DNA from 2 places in the Alteromonas sp. BZK5 genome. Region 1 is predicted to be linked to the other one. Evidence: predicted binding sites of a transcription regulator. Region 1 holds the regulator's gene; the other holds the start of a gene.

What was found. The regulator sigma-54, encoded in region 1, starts transcription at its own class of promoters, with help from an activator protein. The targets are predictions, from matches to a motif close to GTTGGCACGNNNNTNGNNT.
Region 2: the regulator sigma-54 is predicted to act here: its motif matches at 2,518-2,536, upstream of xdp1 (exosortase-dependent surface protein XDP1).

What each region holds. Positions count from the first base shown of each region.
Region 1 is NZ_JACSOE010000043.1:946-19,512, forward strand. Features, by position in the region: gene kdsC (3-deoxy-manno-octulosonate-8-phosphatase KdsC) at 1-125, shown strand, start outside; gene lptC (LPS export ABC transporter periplasmic protein LptC) at 122-700, shown strand; gene lptA (lipopolysaccharide transport periplasmic protein LptA) at 669-1,223, shown strand; gene lptB (LPS export ABC transporter ATP-binding protein) at 1,226-1,951, shown strand; gene BIZ39_RS13025 (RNA polymerase factor sigma-54) at 2,025-3,506, shown strand; gene hpf (ribosome hibernation promoting factor) at 3,537-3,824, shown strand; gene ptsN (PTS IIA-like nitrogen regulatory protein PtsN) at 3,838-4,281, shown strand; gene rapZ (RNase adapter RapZ) at 4,366-5,211, shown strand; gene BIZ39_RS13045 (HPr family phosphocarrier protein) at 5,211-5,483, shown strand; gene mgtE (magnesium transporter) at 5,658-7,016, shown strand; partial or broken gene BIZ39_RS13055 (winged helix-turn-helix domain-containing protein) at 7,067-7,294, opposite strand; gene BIZ39_RS13060 (spondin domain-containing protein) at 7,282-7,791, shown strand; gene BIZ39_RS13065 (ClpXP protease specificity-enhancing factor) at 7,976-8,449, opposite strand; gene sspA (stringent starvation protein SspA) at 8,446-9,078, opposite strand; gene BIZ39_RS13075 (cytochrome c1) at 9,247-9,981, opposite strand; gene BIZ39_RS13080 (cytochrome b) at 9,978-11,243, opposite strand; gene petA (ubiquinol-cytochrome c reductase iron-sulfur subunit) at 11,245-11,877, opposite strand; gene rpsI (30S ribosomal protein S9) at 12,315-12,707, opposite strand; gene rplM (50S ribosomal protein L13) at 12,720-13,148, opposite strand; gene BIZ39_RS13100 (ABC transporter substrate-binding protein) at 13,420-14,319, shown strand; gene BIZ39_RS13105 (response regulator) at 14,395-15,060, shown strand; gene BIZ39_RS13110 (sensor histidine kinase) at 15,062-16,351, shown strand; gene BIZ39_RS13115 (cupredoxin domain-containing protein) at 16,335-16,700, shown strand; gene BIZ39_RS13120 (hypothetical protein) at 16,690-17,454, shown strand; gene BIZ39_RS13125 (hypothetical protein) at 17,451-18,152, shown strand; gene BIZ39_RS13130 (glycosyltransferase family 2 protein) at 18,243-18,567, shown strand, end outside.
Region 2 is NZ_JACSOE010000054.1:152-4,506, forward strand. Features, by position in the region: gene pssA (CDP-diacylglycerol--serine O-phosphatidyltransferase) at 295-1,098, opposite strand; gene xdp1 (exosortase-dependent surface protein XDP1) at 1,476-2,414, shown strand; gene xdp1 (exosortase-dependent surface protein XDP1) at 2,569-3,480, shown strand; gene prsT (XrtA/PEP-CTERM system TPR-repeat protein PrsT) at 3,586-4,355, shown strand, end outside.

The sequences.
Region 1 (18,567 bases):
ACGTAGCCAAACAAGCAAACTGGATTACAACCCTTCCCGGTGGGTTTGGCGCGGTCCGAGAAATATCGGATACCATTTTGCAGGCCAAAGGGGTAGCAAATGAGATTTTTGGAGCTAGTGTATGAGCCTGTTTGGCTTTAATCGCTTAGGATTAAGTATATCGGCGCTATTTATTTTGGCGATGCTGATGTACATCCCTACGTGGATGGAAGAGCAGCCTGAAACGCAGGGGAATCGTGAAAACGATGCGCTAAAGCCCGCCTACAAAGCAAAAAATCTTACCACTACGCTGTACAATCAAGACGGTGAGTTAAATCACAAAGTATTTGCAGAGTCGATGGAGCATTACGACCAGCTTGGCTTTGTATTGTTTCAGCAACCTAAATACACCCTTTATACAGAAAACGCGTCATCACCATGGGTGGTAACCGCTGATGAAGGTACACTATACAATAACGAGCTAATCCAGCTGGAAAACCAAGTTAATATTGAGAACCAAACTGGCGATGACTTTGTCAGAAGTATATCGACCGAGTACATTCAAATTAATTTAGAAACCAAGCAAATGACATCTGACCAACCCGTTGAAATACTGGGCACCCAATATGTCATTTTAAGTAATGGGTTTAACGCGAATTTACGCACACAAGAATACGAGCTTTTAGATCATGTACAAACCACTTATTCCCCTAGCAACTAGTTTATTGCTTGCCATCGCTAGCGGTGCGGTACACGCCAGTGAAGATGATTTTTCGCAGCCCATAAAAATAGGCTCGAACACCCAGTTTATCGACGGTAAAAATAAAACCGCGTTGTACAAAGACGACGTACTCATAACTCAAGGCTCTTTGGTTATTGAAGCTGACGAAGTGGAAGTAATTGCCACTGACGGTGGTGGTCGTGAAATATTTATTGCTAGAGGAAAGCCTGCAAGCTATTCCCAGCAATTGGAAGACGGCACGCCAGTTTCGGCAAAAGCTAATGAAATACGCTATGAAGTGGTGAACCGAACGATTTCTCTTGCCGGAAACGCAGAGTTGAAACAAGACACCAGTAAAGTACAGGGTGACAACATCACGTTCGATATGATTACCGAGCAATTGCTAGCGACTGGCGGCGCAGGTAAGGATGGTGAGGGTCGAGTGACCACAGTATTCACACCTGAGACCATTCGCAAAACTTCGTCTAAGAAAGACAAAAAAGACAACGAGGGCAATGAATAGCAATGGCAACTTTGAGCGCTAAAAATCTTGCTAAGGCTTACAAGTCACGACAGGTTGTTCGAGATGTAAGTCTGTCTGTCTCAACGGGTCAAATTGTTGGTCTTCTTGGCCCAAATGGCGCTGGTAAGACCACCACATTCTACATGATTGTTGGTTTAGTGAATCTGGATAAAGGCAAGATTGAAATCGACAACAATGAGCTAACTCATCAGCCCATGCACGAGCGCGCACGCCGCGGAATTGGCTACCTACCGCAGGAAGCCTCTATTTTCAGAAAGCTCACAGTGCATGAAAATATCATGGCCATTTTGCAAACCCGTAAAGATTTAAATTCACAACAGCAAGAAGAAGAAGCAGATGCGCTACTTGATGAATTTAATATTAACCATATACGTAATAGTACGGGGATGAGTTTGTCAGGGGGCGAACGCCGTCGCGTTGAGATTGCCCGCGCTCTGGCAGCAAAACCGCAATTTATTTTGTTAGACGAACCATTTGCTGGTGTTGATCCAATATCAGTTAATGATATAAAGAAGATAATACAACATCTTCGCGATAGGGGTATTGGAATCCTTATCACGGACCATAACGTACGAGAGACATTGGATGTTTGTGAAAAGGCGTACATTGTGAGTCATGGCGAGCTTATTGCGCAAGGAACGGCGGAACAGGTTTTAAGTAATCAAAAAGTAAGGGATGTATACCTAGGCGAACAATTCAGGCTATAGTTAATGTAACCGAATTGTCATTTTTCAGTTTCGCTCTGGTATATTCAATTTAGAGCATTTAAATAAGACGTAGATGAAACCATCTTTACAGCTAAAATTTAGCCAACAACTTACCATGACACCACAGCTTCAGCAGGCCATTAAACTGCTGCAGCTTTCTACACTTGATCTTCAACAAGAGATCCAAGAAGCGCTCGATTCTAATCCGCTATTAGAAGTTGAAGAAGGTAACGACGAGCCGCAACTAGAAAAGAACAATATCGACAACGATGACAGCGGCTCTGAGGCCACTGCTTCTGCATCTAGTGACACACTAGAAGCCGGCGATGCACTTGAGAAAAACGATCTTCCCGATGAGCTGCCAATCGACAGCACATGGGACGAATACTACTCTGCTTCATCTTCGCCAGCTCCAGGTCCATCCAATGACGACGAGCAAATCTTCCAAGGTGAGACTACTGAAGATATTCAAGAGCACCTTCTTTGGCAAATGCGCCTTACCCATTTCTCGGATACCGATCGCGCAATCGCTACAGCAATCATCGACTCTATTGACGAGTCAGGTTATTTAACCGTTACCCTTGATGATATTTTAGAAGCGGTTAACGATGATGATATGGAAGAGCCGATTGAAATGGACGAAATAGAATGTGTGCTAAAGCGCATTCAGATGTTCGACCCTATTGGTTCTGGCTCACGCTCTCCACAAGAATGTTTGATGGTGCAATTGCGTCAATTTTCAGAAGACACACCGTGGCTTGCTGAAGCGAAGCAACTGATTGAAGAGTACTCTGACTTACTGAGCAGCAAAGACTATCGTACGCTTATGCGTAAAAGCCGATTGAAAGAAGATCAGCTACGCGAGGCAATGCGTTTACTGCAAACCTTGAATCCTCGCCCAGGTAGTGCTTTAGTTACTAAAGAGCCTGAGTACGTTATTCCTGATGTCTCAGTAACCAAGAAAAATGGCCGTTGGGTGGTTGAGCTGAACCCCGACAGTCTGCCTAAGTTAAGCGTAAATCAACAATACGCTGCAATGAGTCGCCGTGCCAAGAATAGTAGCGATTCACAGTTCATCCGCTCACACATGCAAGAGGCTAAGTGGTTCATAAAGAGCCTTGAATCTCGTAACGAAACCTTAATGAAGGTTGCAAACTGCATTGTGCAGCAGCAAATGGGCTTTTTTGAGCACGGCCCGGAAATGATGAAACCAATGGTGCTAAATGATGTCGCAGAAATGGTAGATATGCACGAATCCACTATTTCGCGAGTGACAACGCAAAAGTACATGCATACGCCACGTGGAATCTTCGAATTGAAGTATTTCTTCTCAAGCCACGTTGCAACAGAGTCTGGTGGTGAATGTTCATCTACAGCGATTCGTGCATTGATCAAGAAATTAGTGGCCGCAGAAAAGCCTAGCAAGCCGCTAAGTGATAGCAAGATTGCTTCATTGTTGGCCGAACAAGGCATTAAAGTTGCCCGGCGAACAATAGCAAAGTACCGGGAATCGTTGTCGATCCCGCCGTCGAACCAACGCAAAAGCCTTATTTAATCGGGCTTAATAATATAAGGAAGACGAAATATGCAAATCAACCTTACTGGTCATCATGTCGAAATCACCGACTCTTTGCGTAATTATGTCGATACGAAGTTCAGCAAACTTGAACGTCACTTTGATCACATTTCTAATGTGCATGTCATCCTGAACGTTGAAAAATTAAATCAAAAAGCCGAAGCGACCGTTCATTTAAGTGGCGCTGAAGTATTCGCATCCTCAGAAAATACCGACATGTATGCGGCGATTGACAGCATGGTTGATAAACTCGACCGGCAGGTAATCAAGCATAAGGAAAAACTGAAAAAACATTAGTAGTTAATTAAGCATGGATATACAAGCCATCGTAAGTCTGGACCGCACCGAGTGTGCGGTTCAGTGTAATAGTAAAAAGCGAATTCTTGAGATCATCGCTGATATCGCTGCCAAGCAAAACGAGAACATTGATCAGGCAACGGTACTCAACAGTTTGATGGCTCGAGAGCGTATGGGTAGTACAGGCATAGGCAATGGTATCGCCCTGCCCCACGGACGCCTGCCGGGCCTTGAGAAAGTGATTGCCATTGTTGTAACCAGCACGCCAGCAATCGACTTTGACGCCCTTGACGAGAAACCCGTAGACATCTTTTTTGCTCTACTCGTTCCTGAGGAACAGACCGAAGGACACCTTCAAACGCTGGCCACCGTGGCTGGTAAACTAAGCGACAAAGAAACGATTAAAGCAATACGTCGCGCAACGACAAGCGACGATATTCTATCTGCATTAAGTTAAACATTAAGCGCCTATTAACCGTTTAGTAGGCGCCTAATTCAACAACGCGTATGTGATAAAACCAGAGTATTAGGGAGAAAGTAGGTGAAGCTGATAATAATCAGTGGTCGTTCGGGGTCTGGTAAGTCTGTCGCACTTCGCGCATTGGAAGATTTAGGTTATTACTGTGTTGATAATATCCCGGTAAACTTACTTCCCACCTTAACCCATACAGTTGTTGACGAGTACGATCAGGTTGCGGTAAGTATCGATGTGAGAAACTTACCTAAAAATCCTGACGATTTGGTAGAAATTCTAGACTACCTGCCTTCTTCGTGGTCGATGACCATTGTTTACATTGACGCGAGCGATGATGTACTGGTTAAGCGTTTTAGCGAAACACGTCGTCTTCACCCTCTCGCCAAGCTTAATAAATCGCTTTCAGAAGCCATTAAAGCCGAGTCTGCCCTACTTGCTCCTATTGCTGAGCGCGCAGATTTATATCTAGATACAGATAAGCTTACCATTCACCAACTGGCAGAGTTAATTCGAGAGCGTATCCTGGGTAAGAAAAGCTCACGCCTTGTGCTTGTGTTTGAGTCGTTTGGCTTTAAGCACGGCATTCCTAAAGATGCGGATTACGTTTTTGATGCCCGCTTTTTACCTAACCCCCACTGGGAGCCCGACCTTAAACATCTGACCGGATTAGACGCACCAGTAGAAGTATTTTTGGGGTCGCAGCCTGTAGTGACCAAGTTCATTTGGCAAATTCAGAATTTAATAACGACATGGCTGCCTCATTTAGAACGCAATAACAGAAGTTACGTAACCGTAGCCATTGGCTGTACTGGCGGGCAACACCGTTCGGTTTATATCGCACAGACCCTGTCGAAAACCTTCAGTGAAATACACCCTGATGTTCAAATTCGCCATAGAGAGCTGAATCAGTAATGACTATTCAAAAAACGCTAACTATCGTCAATAAGTTAGGGTTGCATGCGAGAGCGGCGACCCAACTGGTTAAACTGGCTAATCAATTCGACGCTAAAATCATCTTAAAAAAAGGCGATAAAGAAGCAGACGCAAGCAGTGTATTGGGATTAATGATGCTTGAAAGCCATCAAGGTGAACAGGTAGATGTGATTGTGGACGGCAGTGATGCTGTTGATGCACTTGCAGCTATTGAAGAGCTTATTGAGGGCAGATTTAACGAAGACGAATAGTCTTACTTACCCAATCCATTGACCAATTAATCAACACTTAGCGCAGTTATCTTAAAATCCTGCGCAAAACCTACGCAATTATCATGACAGACTCATCATAATTGCGATATTCTACGCCCACTTAGGCTCTATGGCCTGCATTGTTCATCTTTTAGCTTGTAGGAATAACGCCTTATGGCAGAAGCGCTTGTTTCTAAATACGTACAAACTCAGTTACGCGCACTCAACGCTGCGTTGACCAACGGTCAATTCGTATCTGTACGTAAGCTTCTGCTTGAATTACCGCCTTCAGACGTCGCCCACATTCTTGAATCTAGCCCTAGCAGAACCCGTGACGAATTATGGGAGCTCATTGATGGTGACTTTCACGGCGACATTTTAGAAGAACTGTCTGACGATGTTCGAAACGGTATCATTACAAAAATGCTTCCCGCTAATGTGGTTGACGCACTTGAAGAGATGGATACCGATGACTTAGCAGAGACGCTAAGCAGCCTTCCCGAGCCAGTATTGGCCGATATTCTAGATTCGATGGATGCACAAGATCGCGTGCGCGCAGAGCAAGCGCTGTCTTACGGTGAGGAAACCGCTGGTTTCATCATGAACACCGACACCATCACTTTACGTCCAGATGTGACCATTGACGTGGTTCTGCGCTATATCCGCTTAAAAGGTGAGCTACCTGAGAATACGGATACGTTTTACGTGGTAAACCGAACTGACAACCTTGTTGGTATTGTTCCGGTTACCCGTTTACTCACCGCAGATACCGACGATAAAGTGTCTGACGTTATGGATGAGGAATCTGAAGCGATTCCTGTGAATATGCCAGACGATGAAGTCGCAAGCCTGTTCGAGCGATACAATTGGCTTTCAGCACCTGTTGTAGATGAAAACCATCGCTTAGTGGGCCGAATTACCATTGATGACGTGGTTGATATTATTCGTGAGGACGCCGAGCACTCGATGATGAGTATGGCGGGTCTTGATGATGACGAAGATACCTTTGCACCCGTTATGCAAAGTACCAAACGACGCTCGGTGTGGCTGGCGGTAAACTTAGTGACGGCGCTAATGGCTGCGATGGTGAGTGATCTATTTGAAGCAACGCTGAGCCAACTGGCTGTGTTAGCTATTTTAAATACCATTGTCCCTAGTATGGGCGGTGTAGCGGGTAATCAGACGCTAACGCTAGTTATTCGCGGTATGGCATTAGGCCATGTTAACGCGAGTAACTCACGATGGCTTATCAGTAAAGAAATATCCATCGGCTTTTTAAACGGTGCCATTTGGGCGGTGCTTATTGCCTCTGTCATCGCGTTATGGAAACAAGATTACATGCTGGGCGTAATTATTGCCTTTGCCATGATGGTAAACATGATTGCGGCTGCTTTAGCGGGTGCAACCTTACCTATGATCATGAAGCGTCTTAAGATAGACCCTGCCCTAGCTGGCAGTGTTATCTTAACTACGATAACCGATGTAGTGGGTATTTTTGCTTTCTTAGGTACTGCGACGCTGTTTCTAATTTAAGTTAATTTTGAACTCTCATGCCTGATAGGGCATGGTGAGCTAAAAAATACTCATGCAATAAGCGCTTTCGCTATATATCCATTGACGTTCAACTTGTAACCCACACCCCAGACGGTTTCTACTAGCTGTCCACCATTTTCAATACTGTTGATTTTATCAAGCTTAGTGCGTAAACGATTTATATGGGTATTCACCGTGTGCTCGTAGCCTTCGTGGTTATAGCCCCACACCTCACTGAGCAATTGATTGCGAGAAAAAACTTGGTTTGGATTACGACAATGATTCAAATACGTGGCACCGTTTTGGCGGACTTCTTGCGCCGAAAGCTACGTTAAGCTATCCCTTCGATACTATGGACAAGCCATATCTTTCGCTACTTTCCATGCTAATACCTACTAACGACGCTTTTGTTGGTATGGACAGTATTGAAATTCCAACCGAGCCGGGTACCTACACTTATTACCTTAATGCATACGACGCCGGTACTGAGCTTATCGATGAATTAAATAGTGCCCGTACAGATGTTGTTGAAGCTGGGACCGGAAACGCGCTGGGTGGATATGGCGTACCGGGTGTTGCCGGTGGCGGTGGTGAAGCAGCGGGTTATGATGTGGTGAGGGATGATCTTGCCGATGCAGTAAGACTTCACCAAGGTGTAGTTACTAGTGCAAACGCTGACGATCCAAGCCGTGAGGGTCTATCCACATCGGTACTAACCGAGGCCCATCGCTTTGATTACCCAACGAGCCGCGCGGTGATAACCCGAACCCGTTAAATGGTTAAACACAGTACCACGTGAAAGCGCCCTATTACGCAGGTAATGGGGTGTTTTTACTTTTGTGCGAAGGGGAACCGGAGATAAAACTTAACGGGAATAAGAAAGATAAGCGCTGGCTTTGCTGAGTAGATAAACTTCACAAAACCAGGCTAATACGTTATTTGATAAGCTATTTAATAAACTATTTAATAACTTTGAGGGTAGGCTTACCCTTTTTAGGTGGAACAGGTGCGTCTTTCACGTCGCTTGCATCAGCATCTTCCAGCGACGTCGGTCCGCTAGGTTGAGAAACATCTTCAGATGTTTCTGGGCGCTCTTGCTGCGCACGAGCCACATCTTCTTCAGTGGCGAATACCGTACCTGCACCATTTTCTCTTGCGTAAATAGCCATTACCGCTTCACAAGGCATACTTAATCTTCTAGGTTGCCCAGAAAAGCGTGCTTGAAACGATAAGCCATCTAAATCAAGAGAAAAGTTAACACACGCACTAGGCGATACGTTTAAAACGATCTGACCGTCTTTAACGAACTCCTGCGGCACTTCAACCAACTCGTTGGTTGCATCTACCACAATGTACGGCGTTAAGTCGTTATCAACAATCCACTCATAAAAAGCCCTAAGCAAATAGGGCTGGTTTGACGTCATAGATGTCATAGCGGGTTGTGGATCTCACGCTCTTGGTCAGTCAAAGACGCTTTAAATGAGCTACGAGAGAAAATACGGTTCATGTAAGCGTTAATTTCTTTGCTGCCAGCACCGTTTAGTTCAATACCTAGTGCAGGTAAACGCCATAATAGCGGAGCAAGGTAGCAATCAACTAAGCTGAACTCTTCGCTCATAAAGTAAGGCATTTCACCAAATACAGGCGCAAGAGATAGCAAAGCTTCACGCAGCTCATTACGTGCTGCTTCTACATCACCTTCGCCACGGAAAATACGGGCAGCAAGCGAGTACCAGTCTTGCTCGATGCGGTGCATCATAAGGCGGCTCTGACCACGTGATACTGGGTAAACCGGCATAAGTGGTGGATGAGGGAAACGCTCATCAAGGTATTCCATGATGATGTGCGACTTGTAAAGTACAAGCTCGCGATCAACTAGAGTTGGAACAGTACCGTAAGGGTTAAGCTCCAACAGATCTTCAGACAGGTTGCTAGGATCTGTGTAGCTGATTTCAACACCCACACCTTTTTCTGCCAACACAATACGCACCTGGTGGCTATAAATATCAATTGTGTCAGAGAACAACGTCATAATAGAACGTTTATTCGCGGCTACGGCCATTCAATTTCCTCCGTCGAGAAACAAGTTTACGCTTACAAACGGTAAGCTTATTACGTTAACTCGTGCTACCTGAACACCCTATACAAAAGGGTTTTCAGGTAGCACGAGTAAATACCAAAAAAAGGGGGCGAGAAGCCCCCTTTTCATATTATACATAAATCTGTGCGATTAGTGCACTTCTCGCCAGTATTCTTTCTTCAATAAGTAAACAAATACGAACAATACTGCGATAAAGATAAGCACCCACTTACCGATTTTGTGAGATTCAAGTTTCGCAGGCTCACCTGTGTACTCCAAGAAGTTCACGATATCGGCAACGGCTTGGTCGTACTCGTCAGGAGACATTGCGCCAGTACCATCTGACTTAATGCCTACATAACGCTTGACCATCTCACCATCAACCATTTGCTCTTCATAAGTGCGCGTTGGCGTACCTTGAAGTGGCTGAAGCACGTGTGGCATACCCACTTCTGGGAACACTGTGTTATTAACACCAAACGGGCGGCTTTCGTCAACATAGAAAGAGCGCAGGTAAGTGTAAATCCAGTCTTCACCACGAACACGAGCCACTAGCGTTAGATCTGGTGGAGCAGCACCAAACCACCCTGCTGCTGCCTCTTCAGGCATTGCACGAGTGATATAGTCAGACACCTTGTCACCCGTGAACTGCAAATACTCTTGGCCTAGTTCATCAGGAATACCCAAATCTTGGAATGAACGCTGATAGCGCTGATACTTCATTGAGTGACAGCCCAAACAGTAGTTCATGAACAACTGTGCACCGCGTTGTAAAGACGCCTTATCAGTCAAATCGATAGGCGCTTCATCTAGGTGTACGTTCCCGCCTGCCGCAAACGCGACGCCAGGTAGGAAGAAGGCTAAAAAGCACATCATTTTTTTCATTTAGAAATCCTCTCTGGCACTGGTTTAGTATTTTCGTTTTTGCTGTATAGGAACAGTGCAATGAAGAAACCGAAGTACATTACTGTTGCGATTTGCGAGGCAATGATTTTCCAGTTTTCTTGCGGCGTACCACCTAGGTAACCAAGGAAAACAAACACGATAGCGAACACAATTAGGTTTACTTTGTGTAGGCCACAGCGATAGCGCCATGATTTAACGCGACCACGGTCAACCCAAGGCAGAGCAAATAGCGCAGCAATAGCACCAAACATGGCAAGTACACCGAACAGCTTATCAGGTACCGCTTTCAAAATGGCGTAGAACGGCGTGAAGTACCAAACAGGGAAAATGTGCGCAGGAGTCTTCAGCGGGTTAGCAATTTCAAAGTTAGGGTGTTCCAGGAACTTACCACCCATTTCAGGGGCAAAGAACAGCACATAAGTGAATAGTGCTAAGAACACGCAGAACGCCACAAGGTCTTTAAGAACAATGTGCGGGAAGAACGGTAACACGTCATCAGCAATGTCGTACTTGCTTGTGTAGTACTCGTGAATTTCATATTTAGTCTTCTCAGACTCAGGCAGTGAGCCTTTCTTGTGCTTAATCGCAATACCGTCTGGGTTGTTAGAGCCCACTTCGTGAAGAGCGATGATGTGAAGGAACACAAGAATAACGATAACCAGAGGCAGCGCAATTACGTGAAGTGCGAAGAAACGGTTAAGCGTAGCGCCAGAGATAACGTAGTCACCTTGTAGCCAGATAACAAGGTCAGGACCAACAACAGGAATAGCACCGAATAGTGATACGATTACCTGCGCACCCCAGTAAGACATTTGTCCCCAAGGTAGAACGTAACCCATGAAAGCTTCTGCCATAAGCGCTAGGTAAATAAACATACCAAACACCCATAGAAGCTCACGAGGCTTCTGGTAAGAGCCGTAAATCATGCCACGGAACATGTGTAGATATACCACAATAAAGAACGCCGATGCGCCAGTACTGTGCATGTAACGGATGATCCAACCGTAGTCGATCTCACGCATGATGTATTCAACAGAAGCAAATGCGCCTTCTGAAGATGGAACGAAGTTCATGGTCAACCAAATACCAGTAACAATCTGGTTAACCAAAACAATAGTTGCTAGAAAACCGAACACATACCAGAAGTTCATGTTCTTTGGAGCAGGATATTGAAGAGCGTGCATATTCGCAACGCGCATCATTGGGATGCGCTCTTCAATCCAACCTAGGAAAGCATTCATATTACACGGCCTCCGCTTCTGAACCGATGATGATGTTATTGTCATCAACGAATTGATATGGCGGTACAACCAGGTTCAACGGTGCAGGAACGTTTTGGAATACACGTCCAGCCATGTCGAATTTCGAACCGTGGCACGGGCAGAAGAATCCATCTGGAACGCCTTCAACCACTTCTTCAAATGCACCGTCTTTAAGATGCTGTGGAGAACAACCCAGGTGAGTACAGATACCAACAAGGATAAGGTACTCTTCCTTCATTGAACGGAAACGGTTTTGAGCAAAGGCAGGCTGCTGCTCAGCTTCAGAGTTAGGATCTTTCAGCTTATCTTCGTGCGTGCCTAGTTCTTCAAGAATTTCAGGCGTACGACGTACAATCCACACAGGCTTGCTTCGCCACATTACACGTACTAACTGTCCAGGCTCAATCCCGCTGATATCTACTTCAACGTCAGCACCGGCGGCTTTCGCTTTGGCGCTTGGATTCCAGGACGCAATAAAAGGCACAGCAGCACCAACGACACCTACACCACCAACTACCGACGTGGCAACGGTCAAGAACCGACGACGAGTGTTGTTTTCTGGCTGGTTTTCATTGTGTGCAGACTCTGTTGCATCTACAGATACATTGCTCATCCACATTTCTCCAGGTTTGGATAATTATGATGTGTAACCCAAGCTTATACTGGTTTTATCACGCTTGCGTCATGCATCATATGGCTTGTCATGACAGCGACGTAACAGTAAAAATTTACTGGTTTACGAGGTCACGAAAGTTTTCAAAATTTTCGACCGCAAATGATAAAAGAAAAGCCCTTATAAACACAAGGTTTTACTGATATTTAAGCGATAAATTAATTCAAAAGGTGTGTTTAGGTTTAGTGAGGGAAAGGCCTAAAATCAAGGTTTTGGACAATATTAAGTAAGATAGCGGCTACAAATTAAACCTTTGTTATGAAAAATAGAACCACGCAAGCTTTGCTTTGTACCAAGGCACAAAGGCTCTCAGTAAAACACAGGCAATAAAAAACCCGGCATAAGCCGGGTTTTTGCAAATACAAAAAACGTAAAAATTAACGCTTTGAGAATTGTGGACGCTTACGCGCTTTGTGTAGACCAACTTTCTTACGTTCAACGCGACGTGCGTCACGAGTAACGAAGCCAGCTTTACGAAGTGCTGGACGTAGTGCCTCATCATACTCCATAAGAGCACGAGTAAGACCGTGACGGATTGCACCCGCTTGACCGTTAGAACCACCACCTTTAACAGTGATGTATACGTCAAACTTTTCAGTCATTTCAACAAGTTCAAGTGGCTGACGAACAACCATGCACTCTGTTTCACGACCAAAGTACTCGTCAAGAGCGCGTTGGTTTACTTTAATGCTACCTGTGCCTGGACGTAGGAACACACGAGCAGTAGAACTTTTGCGGCGGCCTGTGCCGTAGTATTGAGTATCTGCCATGTTAATAGCTCCTTAAATGTCCAAAACTTGTGGTTGCTGTGCGGTGTGCTTGTGCTCTGCACCTGCGTAAACTTTCATTTTACGGAACATTGCGCGACCTAGAGGGCCTTTTGGCAACATGCCTTTAACTGCTTTTTCAATAACCATTTCTGGCTTGTGAGCAATTAGTTTTTCAAAGTTTGTCTCTTTAAGACCACCTGGGTAACCAGAGTGCGCATAGTACATTTTGTCTTGCGCTTTACGGCCTGTTACCGCAACTTTCTCAGCATTGATTACTACGATGTAATCACCAGTGTCCACGTGAGGTGTGTACTCTGGCTTGTGCTTACCACGAAGGCGTAGTGCGATTTCAGAAGCCAAACGGCCTAGAGTTTTGTCTGTGGCGTCTACCACATACCAGTCACGTTGAACCGTTTCTGGCTTAGCAACAAAAGTTTTCATTTTCAAATTCACCCGAATAATATCGTCGTTACTGATTTCTGAACACCAGAAATCACCTTAAAATCAACACAATGACCCCTTCGAGCCGGCTGATTCTTCCACCTTCCCAAAGGTGGGCGTAACTGGGCAGGGCGCGAATTATACAGGAATTGAAGGAAATGCGAACCCCTAAGCACAAAAAATATGGATAAAATTCCATCATCTGCCGATGACACAGAAACAGATTTAAGGTAACGTCAAACTGTTGTGTTCGGAACCAATATAAAAACAAATGAAAATGTCTCGCTTCGTAGCTTCAATGATGATGCTACACACGCTACTTTTGTCCAGTGTAAATGCTGAGGAGTTAGTATATACACGTGCGTTTGCCGATGATGATTATGGAAGTTATCACGTAGCTGTGCTCAATGCCGTATTTAAGGCAACAAAGGAATATGGCGATATAACCCTTGTCCCTCATCCTCAGCCCATGACGCAAAGTCGTCAGATGCTATCCCTATTAAAGGGAGAAGCAGACGTACTGTGGAGCGTAACGAACCAGACTCGAGAACAAAAGCTCATTCCTATTGAGCTTCCTTTACTCAAAGGATTTGCTGGATTCAGAGTGCTTGTTATTAACCCATCCCGGCAAAGCGAACTCACCGAAGATGCCGATGGCCGAACCTTGAAAAACCTTACAATGGTTCAAGGCACTGACTGGCCAGATATGGATGTCTTAACGGCTAATGGGTACAGAGTTGAAGGAGAAGATTGGAGTTCGTGGTTTGGCTCAATGTATTCAATGGTCTCTCGCAACCTTGTCGACGCCTTTCCCCGCAATATTATCGAAGTACACCGCGATTTAGAACGCCACAAAGATAAGCATGTCTCTTTAGAGCAGTTCCACCTATTAAAATACCCCAACTATGAGTACTTTTTTGTTAGCCCAGATAACCCTGCCCTCGCGAATAGATTGAGATTAGGTCTTATCAAGATTCTAGACGATGGAGAACTCGAACGTATCTTCGATAGCTTCGAAGGGCACAGAAAAGCAGAAATGCTTGCCGATGCTGAAAGTAGAAAAATTCACAAGCTCGGCAACCCAACAATACCTTATAAACTAGATTACGCGCGTTGGGATAAATACAAAGATATAGCAATACGCGCGCTCGAAAAAGAGATGTCAGAGTAAAACACTAAGCACTTAAGGTTTTCTTAAGGTCTCTCGTTTAGTGTTTTGATTTGTTTTTTTATCAATGAGTTTTTTATGCGTGTACTGCTTGTAGAGGACGATAGGCCGTTGTCTGGCGCCCTCGCCCTTTCACTAAAGAATGCCAACTTCACGGTAGACTGTGTTTATTCAGGCGCAGATGCCCTTGCAACGCTTCGAGCGGGCCAAAGTGACATTGTCATTCTTGACTTGGGTTTACCCGACACAGATGGCCTCGACGTACTAAAATCTATTCGAAAGAAAAACGCAACGCTTCCTGTGTTGATCTTAACTGCACGGGACAAAACGCTAGACAAAATCTCTGGCTTAGATGCAGGCGCCGACGACTACTTACCTAAACCGTTTGAAATAGAAGAACTGTTAGCTAGGATTAGAGTACTTGAGCGTCGTCTGAGCACAGCATCTCACAGCATTGTTAGTGTTAAGAATGTCAGCCTTGATACTGCCCATCATACGCTTACTATCGACAATCAAAACGTTCACTTACCTCGACGTGAACTCATGCTACTAAAAGCGCTTATTGAAAACGCAGGGCGCATACTGAGTAAAGATCAGCTGGAAAATAAACTTTATGAGTGGGGAGAGGAAGTGGCAAGCAACACAATAGAAGTACACGTGAGTAATTTGCGTAAAAAAATGCCTCCTGAGTTTATTAAGACTATTCGAGGCGTCGGTTATTGCATTTCAAAATCGGGGGAGTGAATTGTCTTCAATTCGCCGCTTTCTAATTCTTACACTGATCAGCGCGCTTGTTTTAGTGATATTTAGTGCAGCACTTAAAGGCTACCGCGCAACGCTGGGTATATCGAATACCTTGTTAGATAACGAGTTAGTTGAGCTATCCCGCGCAATCTCTTACGTAGATAGCGGCACCCGCACACAGCAACAGACACTTTTCTTCCAGGTATGGAAACAAGGTAAGCTGGCCAGCTCATCTACTGACGCGCTAAGCACGCCATTAACCAGCTTCTCCGAGGGCTTTTCTGAAGTAAACGCACTGGGTACACGCTGGCGGGTACATACTCGGTTTAACCCGAATAATGATAGCTGGTATATGGTGGCTCAACCCGTAAGTAGTCGCTTCACTTTAACTGACTCGCTAACTGTAGCCGCCATCACCCCTTTTATAATTAGTGTGCCTATTCTTGCATTCATTCTCTTTTTTGGCATTACTTGGGGACTATCGCCGTTAAAACACCTATCAAAACTCCTTGCCAGCCGACAGGGTAATGATTTTTCTACCATTGCGTTATCCCGTGAGCCCAGTGAACTTAGCCCTGTTGTTAGTACGTTAAACACTATGTTCACGCGACTAAATTCAGCGTTCGAACGAGAGCAGCAATTCGCATCAAACGCAGCGCATGAGCTTAGAACTCCGCTCAGCGTGATGAAAATAAACATTCACAATATAGCGAACGAGTTAGGTGAAAAAGGCCACGTGTTAGCTCCCCTTAAAGCAGACACTGACAGAATGATCCACGCGGTAAATCAATTCCTTTTGCTTACTCGCACCAGCCCAGAAACGTTTGCAGAACAGCGAGAACCTGTAAATGTGCACGTGGTCGCGCAAGAGGTAATTAGTGACCTATACGGCGCTATTGAAAATAAAAACCAAGAAATAGCACTGGAAGGAAAAGAGGCCTGGTTGCTAAGTTCTCAATTTGTCCTTTACACCTTGCTTCAGAACTTAGTGAGCAATGCGAGTAAATACTCGCCTTGCGGTGCACAAATAATAATTAAGATTGAACGACGGAAAGACGAGCTTATTTTAAGCGTCTGTGATTCTGGGCCAGGTATCCCTGCTGACCAGCGCGCTGTCGTGCTAAACCGATTCAAAAGAGCATCTAACAGCTCCCCTCATTCGGGAAGCGGCTTGGGGCTAGCCATTGTAGAACAAATCGTTGTATTACACGGGGCTGAGCTCTCTTTAGATGAAAGTTCGCTCGGGGGATTAGAAGTTAGGGTGGCATTTTCCAATGACTACATACTCTAAAATTTCTTTATTCTTTTTTTCAGCCCTTTATGCTTTTTATACGCCCCTTGCGTTCGCTTTACCTGAAGTGGTGGTGGAAATTAAAGAGCACTTATTCTTTCCTCAGGAAGTGATTGTGCCCGCAGGGCAAAAAGTAAAACTAACCTTTGTTAATTTCGATGATACTCCCGAAGAAATAGATAGCTTTTCGTTGAACAGAGAAAAAGTGATATTTGCGAAAAGCCGAGGGACCATCTTTATTGGCCCATTAAAAGCCGGTGAGTATCCTTTTTTTGGTGAGTTTCATCCTAATAGCGCAATAGGAAAGGTAATAGTTAAAAGCAAAGAGGGCACGCTGGATGCTAATTAATACCGTCGTTCTCTTCTTGCGTGACACCTTGCCCATATTCATGCTCATTAGTGTATTGCTGGCGCTGCCGCGTGTATCTACGCTTGCCGTTGTGTGGCGGGTGTTGCTGCTGGTATTGCTCGCTGTATTTACCTACCCCCAGCTAGGACTGGTATCGCAACTATCAGAAGGTGCCGGATTTGAGTATCTCAAATCAATACTGTTTTTTATTGCGTGGTTGGGTATGTGCCTTGTTGTCCTTTTGCCGTCACGCATGTCGAATAGGTTCAGTCTAGGCCTCACCCTGCTAATAATAGGTATTGGCTTACCCAATTCGCTGCACTTTTTAGTTTATTTTGTTTCCGAGTTATCAGGTAATAGTGATAGTACGTTATTGCTCTTGGGCACTATCATTGGTCTGGGTATAAGTATTAGCATCGCGATTCTACTTAATATTTTGCTCACCCACTTTGTTAGCAAGCGAGCAACATACTTTTTTGCAACAACATTTGTGGCAGCTCAAACCGCTAATATCGCATTATTATTGGAACAAACTGACACCTTCCCATCGCCAAGGCAGCTATGGGATAGCAGCACAATTATTAGTGACAATAGCGAATATGGTCATCTTCTGAATTCTCTTATTGGCTATGAGGCTACGCCCTCTATGAGCTATTTATTGGTGTTTTTCTTCGCACTTATCGTGCCTAATTTAATTGCTTTCTTTTCTTCAAAAAAGAGATTCTCTGATGAAATTCAGGAGGTCGCACAGTGAGACGTTTTCTCCTTACTGCTATCGCATTATGCGCCGTGTTTTCAAGTAACGGTTATGCAGATAATTTTACCGTAGATAAGGTTTATCACCCTTATGTATTACCCTTTGAACGTGAGTTTGAGTGGCGACTTACCTCAAGACAAAATGACGATGGCAATGTTTTAATGCAACGCTTCTCATTCGGCCATGCACTTTCAGAGTTTATGATCCTCGAGACATACCTTGTCGGTGCGCGGGATGAAAATGAAGATTTTGGCTTAGAAAGCTACGAAGTAGAGTTACGCTGGATGATGACTGAACAAGGGCGATACTGGGCTGACTGGGCAACGCTGTTTGAGCTGGAAAAGCAGCACAATACCGATGACTGGGAAGTTAAAGCGGGGATATTAACAGAAAAAGAGTTTGGCCAATTCAGTTTAACAACTAACATTAGCTTGGTGTACGAGTGGGGTCAAACTGTTGAGAATGAATGGGAAAGCGAATTTAAAGCCAAGTTTAGGTATCGCTGGATCCCTGAAGTACAACCTGGATTGGAAGTGTATGTAGCAGAGGATTTTATCGGGGTTGGTCCAGCATTCATGGGTATAAAACGCTTTGACCGACAGAAGCAGTTAAAATGGGAACTGGGCTTTATTGCCGGACTAAATGGTGACAGTAAAGATCACACACTTCGCATGTCGTTGGAATACGAATTTTAATGCAAGTTTGCACTTTAGCGCCTAACTTAAGCTTTCCTTAAGGTTCAACGTTTAAAGTGCACGTCATTCGATGATTTACCAAATATTCTTATGCACCAGTTTGACGTCAGTGTTGTTTTACCTGCTAAAAATGAAGCCAAAAACCTTTCTGCTTTGTTACGAGAAATTGCAGAAGTGGTTCCAAGTACAACAACAGAAATTATTGTTGTTGATGACGGTAGCAGTGACGACTCCCTATCCTTGCTGCATAACCTTTCAAGCACCTTGCCGGTAAGTTGTCGTGTCATCGTCCACCCTATGAGCTGCGGTCAAAGCACTTCGGTTTTTCACGGCGTTTTACAGGCAAAAGGCAAGTGGATCATCACCCTTGATGCTGATGGGCAAAACGATCCTGCTGATATACCGCGACTTATTC
Region 2 (4,355 bases), on a different contig from region 1:
GCATCTTTTTTTTGTCAACAACTTTTGTTTATTTATTTTTAAACTTGGTTTTTGACATCCCCATCAGTTGTTAGCGTTTAGCTGTTCCCTGGTGAGGAGGCGCGCATTCTACGCATTCCTGTAGCATCGTCAACACCCTTTTTTAAATAAATATAAAAAAAGCGACCGTTCGGTCGCTTTTCAATCTATTAGTACATTAAGCATGCGTTTACGCTTGTATATCCTTATTCTATCAGCTCAAAAAGGCATATCCTCTTTATTATTGAGCGAAGACATCTGATTATTGCTACATAATCATTCCTGCTTATTGTCTACACTTTCATTGCTTTTCTTTTTATCGGCATTGAAGTCTGCATCTTCTTCATGGTCGCCCACTACATCGTCTAACGTTACCTTCTCAACGGTACGAAACGTATTGATAGGTCCAGCTAACGCATATAGTGCAAAAACAAGAAACAATACTAAAGCGGGCTCTGTTGCCACAACAACGAATATCAGAAGAACTAAAAGAAGGCCTACAAATGGAACCTTACCGTGCCAATTAACTTCTTTGAAAGAATTGTATTTAAAGTTACTCACCATCAGCAAACCTGCCAAGCCAGTTACTGCAGCAACTATTAAACCATAGTCGGTACCAACAGCATCATACTCAACTCCAACCCATACAAGACCAGAGACAACAGCCGCAGCAGCCGGACTTGCGAGACCTTGGAAGAAACGCTTATCGGCAATACCAACTTGCGTATTGAAGCGAGCTAAACGAAGAGCTGCACCCGCTACATATATAAAAGCCGCTAACCAGCCTAACTTGCCCAGCTCAGTTAACCCCCAATTATAAGCAACGAGTGCAGGTGCCATTCCAAATGAAACCATATCTGCCATTGAGTCATACTCAGCACCAAAGTCGCTTTGCGTGTTCGTCATTCTTGCCACACGCCCATCTAAGCCATCAAAAATCATAGCAACAAAGATAGCCACTGCCGCGGCTTCGAACCTGCCGTTCATTGACGAAACCACAGCAAAGAAACCCGAAAACAACCCTGCTGTTGTTAATAAGTTGGGAAGTAAGTATATCCCTTTACGTTTTTGATCAGACATATGTCCTCATACTTCTACATATACAATTGCACTAATTATTTCATAGATATGCAGGAACGCATAGCAAAGTAAAAAGACTGCCTCGTTCCTTTACATAACGCCGTTGCAAAACGTTATTAGCTTTGCATTGATTAGACGTACCCCCACCACAATGCCGGCGCTTGGCTTCTATTTATACAGGACCGCGTATGCTCACTATTAAACAAACAACTAATAACTAGGTATACGGTTACATACCTTAAATAGCTCACCGTTCATATATCATACAAGTCCATGTTGAAATTAGGTACTAACCAAGTTTGTGTTCGCATAATGGGCGCGCACATCACTCGGCGTGTACTCGAAGTGCTTTGCGCTTCATATATAGGAACGCAATTATGCGAACGCTACAAAAAACGTTTTCTTTGCAAACTGTACTATTACTTTCCACAGCTTTGCTATCTACCCTGAGTGCTAATTCAGCATTCGCTACCTACTATAAAAAGCAAAGTTATTCTCACTGTGGGTCATCGAGCCAGAGCAACGAAAAAAGCAATGTATGTAACTCTCCATTGGGAGAATACACCTACGACTTAGTCGATGACAAAGTGACACAAACCAATCAGACGAATAATTCCTTTATTCAAATAGACGGATTAAATATTAATATGTCCGCTTTTTCCGACACACAAGGAGTTACCGGCGAAACAGTCGTTGGCGCCAAGTTAGAAAAAATCTCAGATAAATGGGCTTATGGTGTAACGAATAATGATGAAGCGAATTATAAAGGTTATTCCGACCACGCCATTGATAACTTAAATTACTTCTCGAGTGGTAGCGACAACTCAGAATATTATAGGTTTACAAACGTAGAACGCGATTATGATTTTGTGTTGCTATCGTTTGACTCTGCGGTAACGCTCACTGGCGCTAGCTTTTCTTGGCTACACAGCAGCAGTGATAGTCAGGTATCTGTAGCAGCGCTTGGCAATACGGCGAAACTAACCTCTGGCGTTAACACGTGGAGTGATATAGTTGCAGATGCACTAACATCAGCATCGTTCGACATCGAAAGCTGTGAATATTTAGATGACCGCGCAGACTTTACGTTCACTGAGTCGGCCCAGTATTGGTTGGTGGGTGCATACAACACTGTATTTGGTAAAACAATTGACGGAAGCATAGGTAACGACGCGTTTAAACTTGCGAATATCGGTTTCTCTATTTCAGAAACAGCGGGTACACCCGATACCACCGAAGTGTCTGAACCTGGAACTATCGGTCTACTCATGGCCTGCTCACTCTTCGTCATGTGGCGTCGCAAAAAACTTGTTTAATACAATTAGACTTTAGATCACTGACAGGTGGTATGACCTGTCAGTTTTTTTTACTAGCACCTAACCCAGCATAAATAAATCTTTAAAATACAAGTGCATAACTTTTGGCACATAAAATGCTAAGTAAGAATTAAGTTATATTTTTGGTGTTCTTATGAAGTTATTTAGCTTATCAAATGTTTTTATATTATTTTTTACTGGAAGTGTTGTTGCTACCGAGACTACTTTAGATGAATTCAGTTACAATCTTCATCAAGATGGTATTAAAAATACAACCGATGCGCAGAGCGGCGTTACAGTATCAATAGACGGACGAGACGTTAAAGTCGGCTTAACCACTTGGTCGGATACTGGATTTTACAGTTATTTAGATGACGGTTATTATCAAGAAAGAGACAATGTTGTAAGACAACAGCAGGCACTAAGCGAATACACTAATAATAATGGTTCCATTGGCTACGGATTAACAAACGATGACGCAGAGACTGTTTGCGTGTCTACATACTGGTATGGTTACTGTAAGGGTTACAGCACGCGCGGTGACCAACACACAATTGATAATGTAGGAAACGAATATGGGAAACAAGATTTCGACATGATTTTGTTATCATTTAGCGAATCGGTAACTTTAACATCAGGCTCTTTCTCTTCTGCATATCATTACAACGACACAAACTCTTCTAAAGAAGTATCTGTTGTCGGTTTGGACGATATTAACAAGTTTCAAGGTAGCGAAAGCTTTACATGGAGTGACATTGCCTCTATTAAAGGCATAGAGACGGGCCACTTCTCTGTTGGAAGTAAAGTGAACAACTATTATCAGTCTGAGTTTACTGGCTTGAGCGCCGCCAAATACTGGTTAGTAGGTGCCTACAACACTATATTTGATAACGGTGCTTCTCAGGAGAGCGACTTTGGATTCAAGCTGTCTGCCCTTGGATTTTCGATAAACAACACTCCTGACACTCCTACTAAACCACCAACAGAAGTAAGCGAACCAGGTGCCCTAGCACTAATGAGTTTAGGTTTAGGTCTTGTTCTTTATAGACGTAAGCGTCGCGTTTAATTGTTTAAAAACGCTTAGAAAACACGTATCTTTAGAAGGTGGCTTAGGCCACCTTTTTTTATGCTATTTTTAAGCCAGTGGCTAGGCTAAATTTCGAAGGTTTATATGGATTTTTTTAATAATAAAAAGCGTGTTGTACAACGCGCAATTGTCTCTGCAGTTGCCTCATCATTAATCGCTTTTAACAGTTTTGCTTCTACGTCAGAAGACTACGAAAAAGCACTGACCGCGTTTAATCAAAATGAATACGACGAAGCCTATATCCACCTTAAAAACAGCTTACAAAAAGATCCTGAAAACCTTGCTGCAAAAATCCTAATGGGTGAAATACTGCTTATTAATGGCTACTTAACTGCAGCAGAAATGGAGTTTGTAGAAGCGTTGGAAATGGGTGCAGATATCAACCTTCTGGCAGAGCCTCTCGGCAACACTTGGTTGTTTTTGAACAGGTACCAAGAAATTGTAGACTTTTCTGATTTGAGCAAGCTATCGGGTAATGCAGAGCGTGAATGGTTGATGATTCGTGCAACCGCGTGTATTAGATTGGAAGATGAACAGTGCGCTCTTCGTGATTACAACACTATCGTTTCCCGTACGCCAGACTTCGTACCTGCCATTAACGGTCTAGCCTCTATTGCCCTTCAAAATGAAGATTTATCCAAAGCGACCTCGCTTATCAATAAAGCCATGTCGTTAGAACCAGAAAACGCAATAACATGGCGTTTGAAAGGGCAACTGGCATACCGACAGGGAGATACTGACGCGGCAACTGCACATTTACAAAAAGCCCTAACGTTTAACCGAGACGACCCCATTGCCCTGCGAAATCTAGTAGACTTGTATTTAGAAGCGAAAGACTACGATACAGCAAAGCT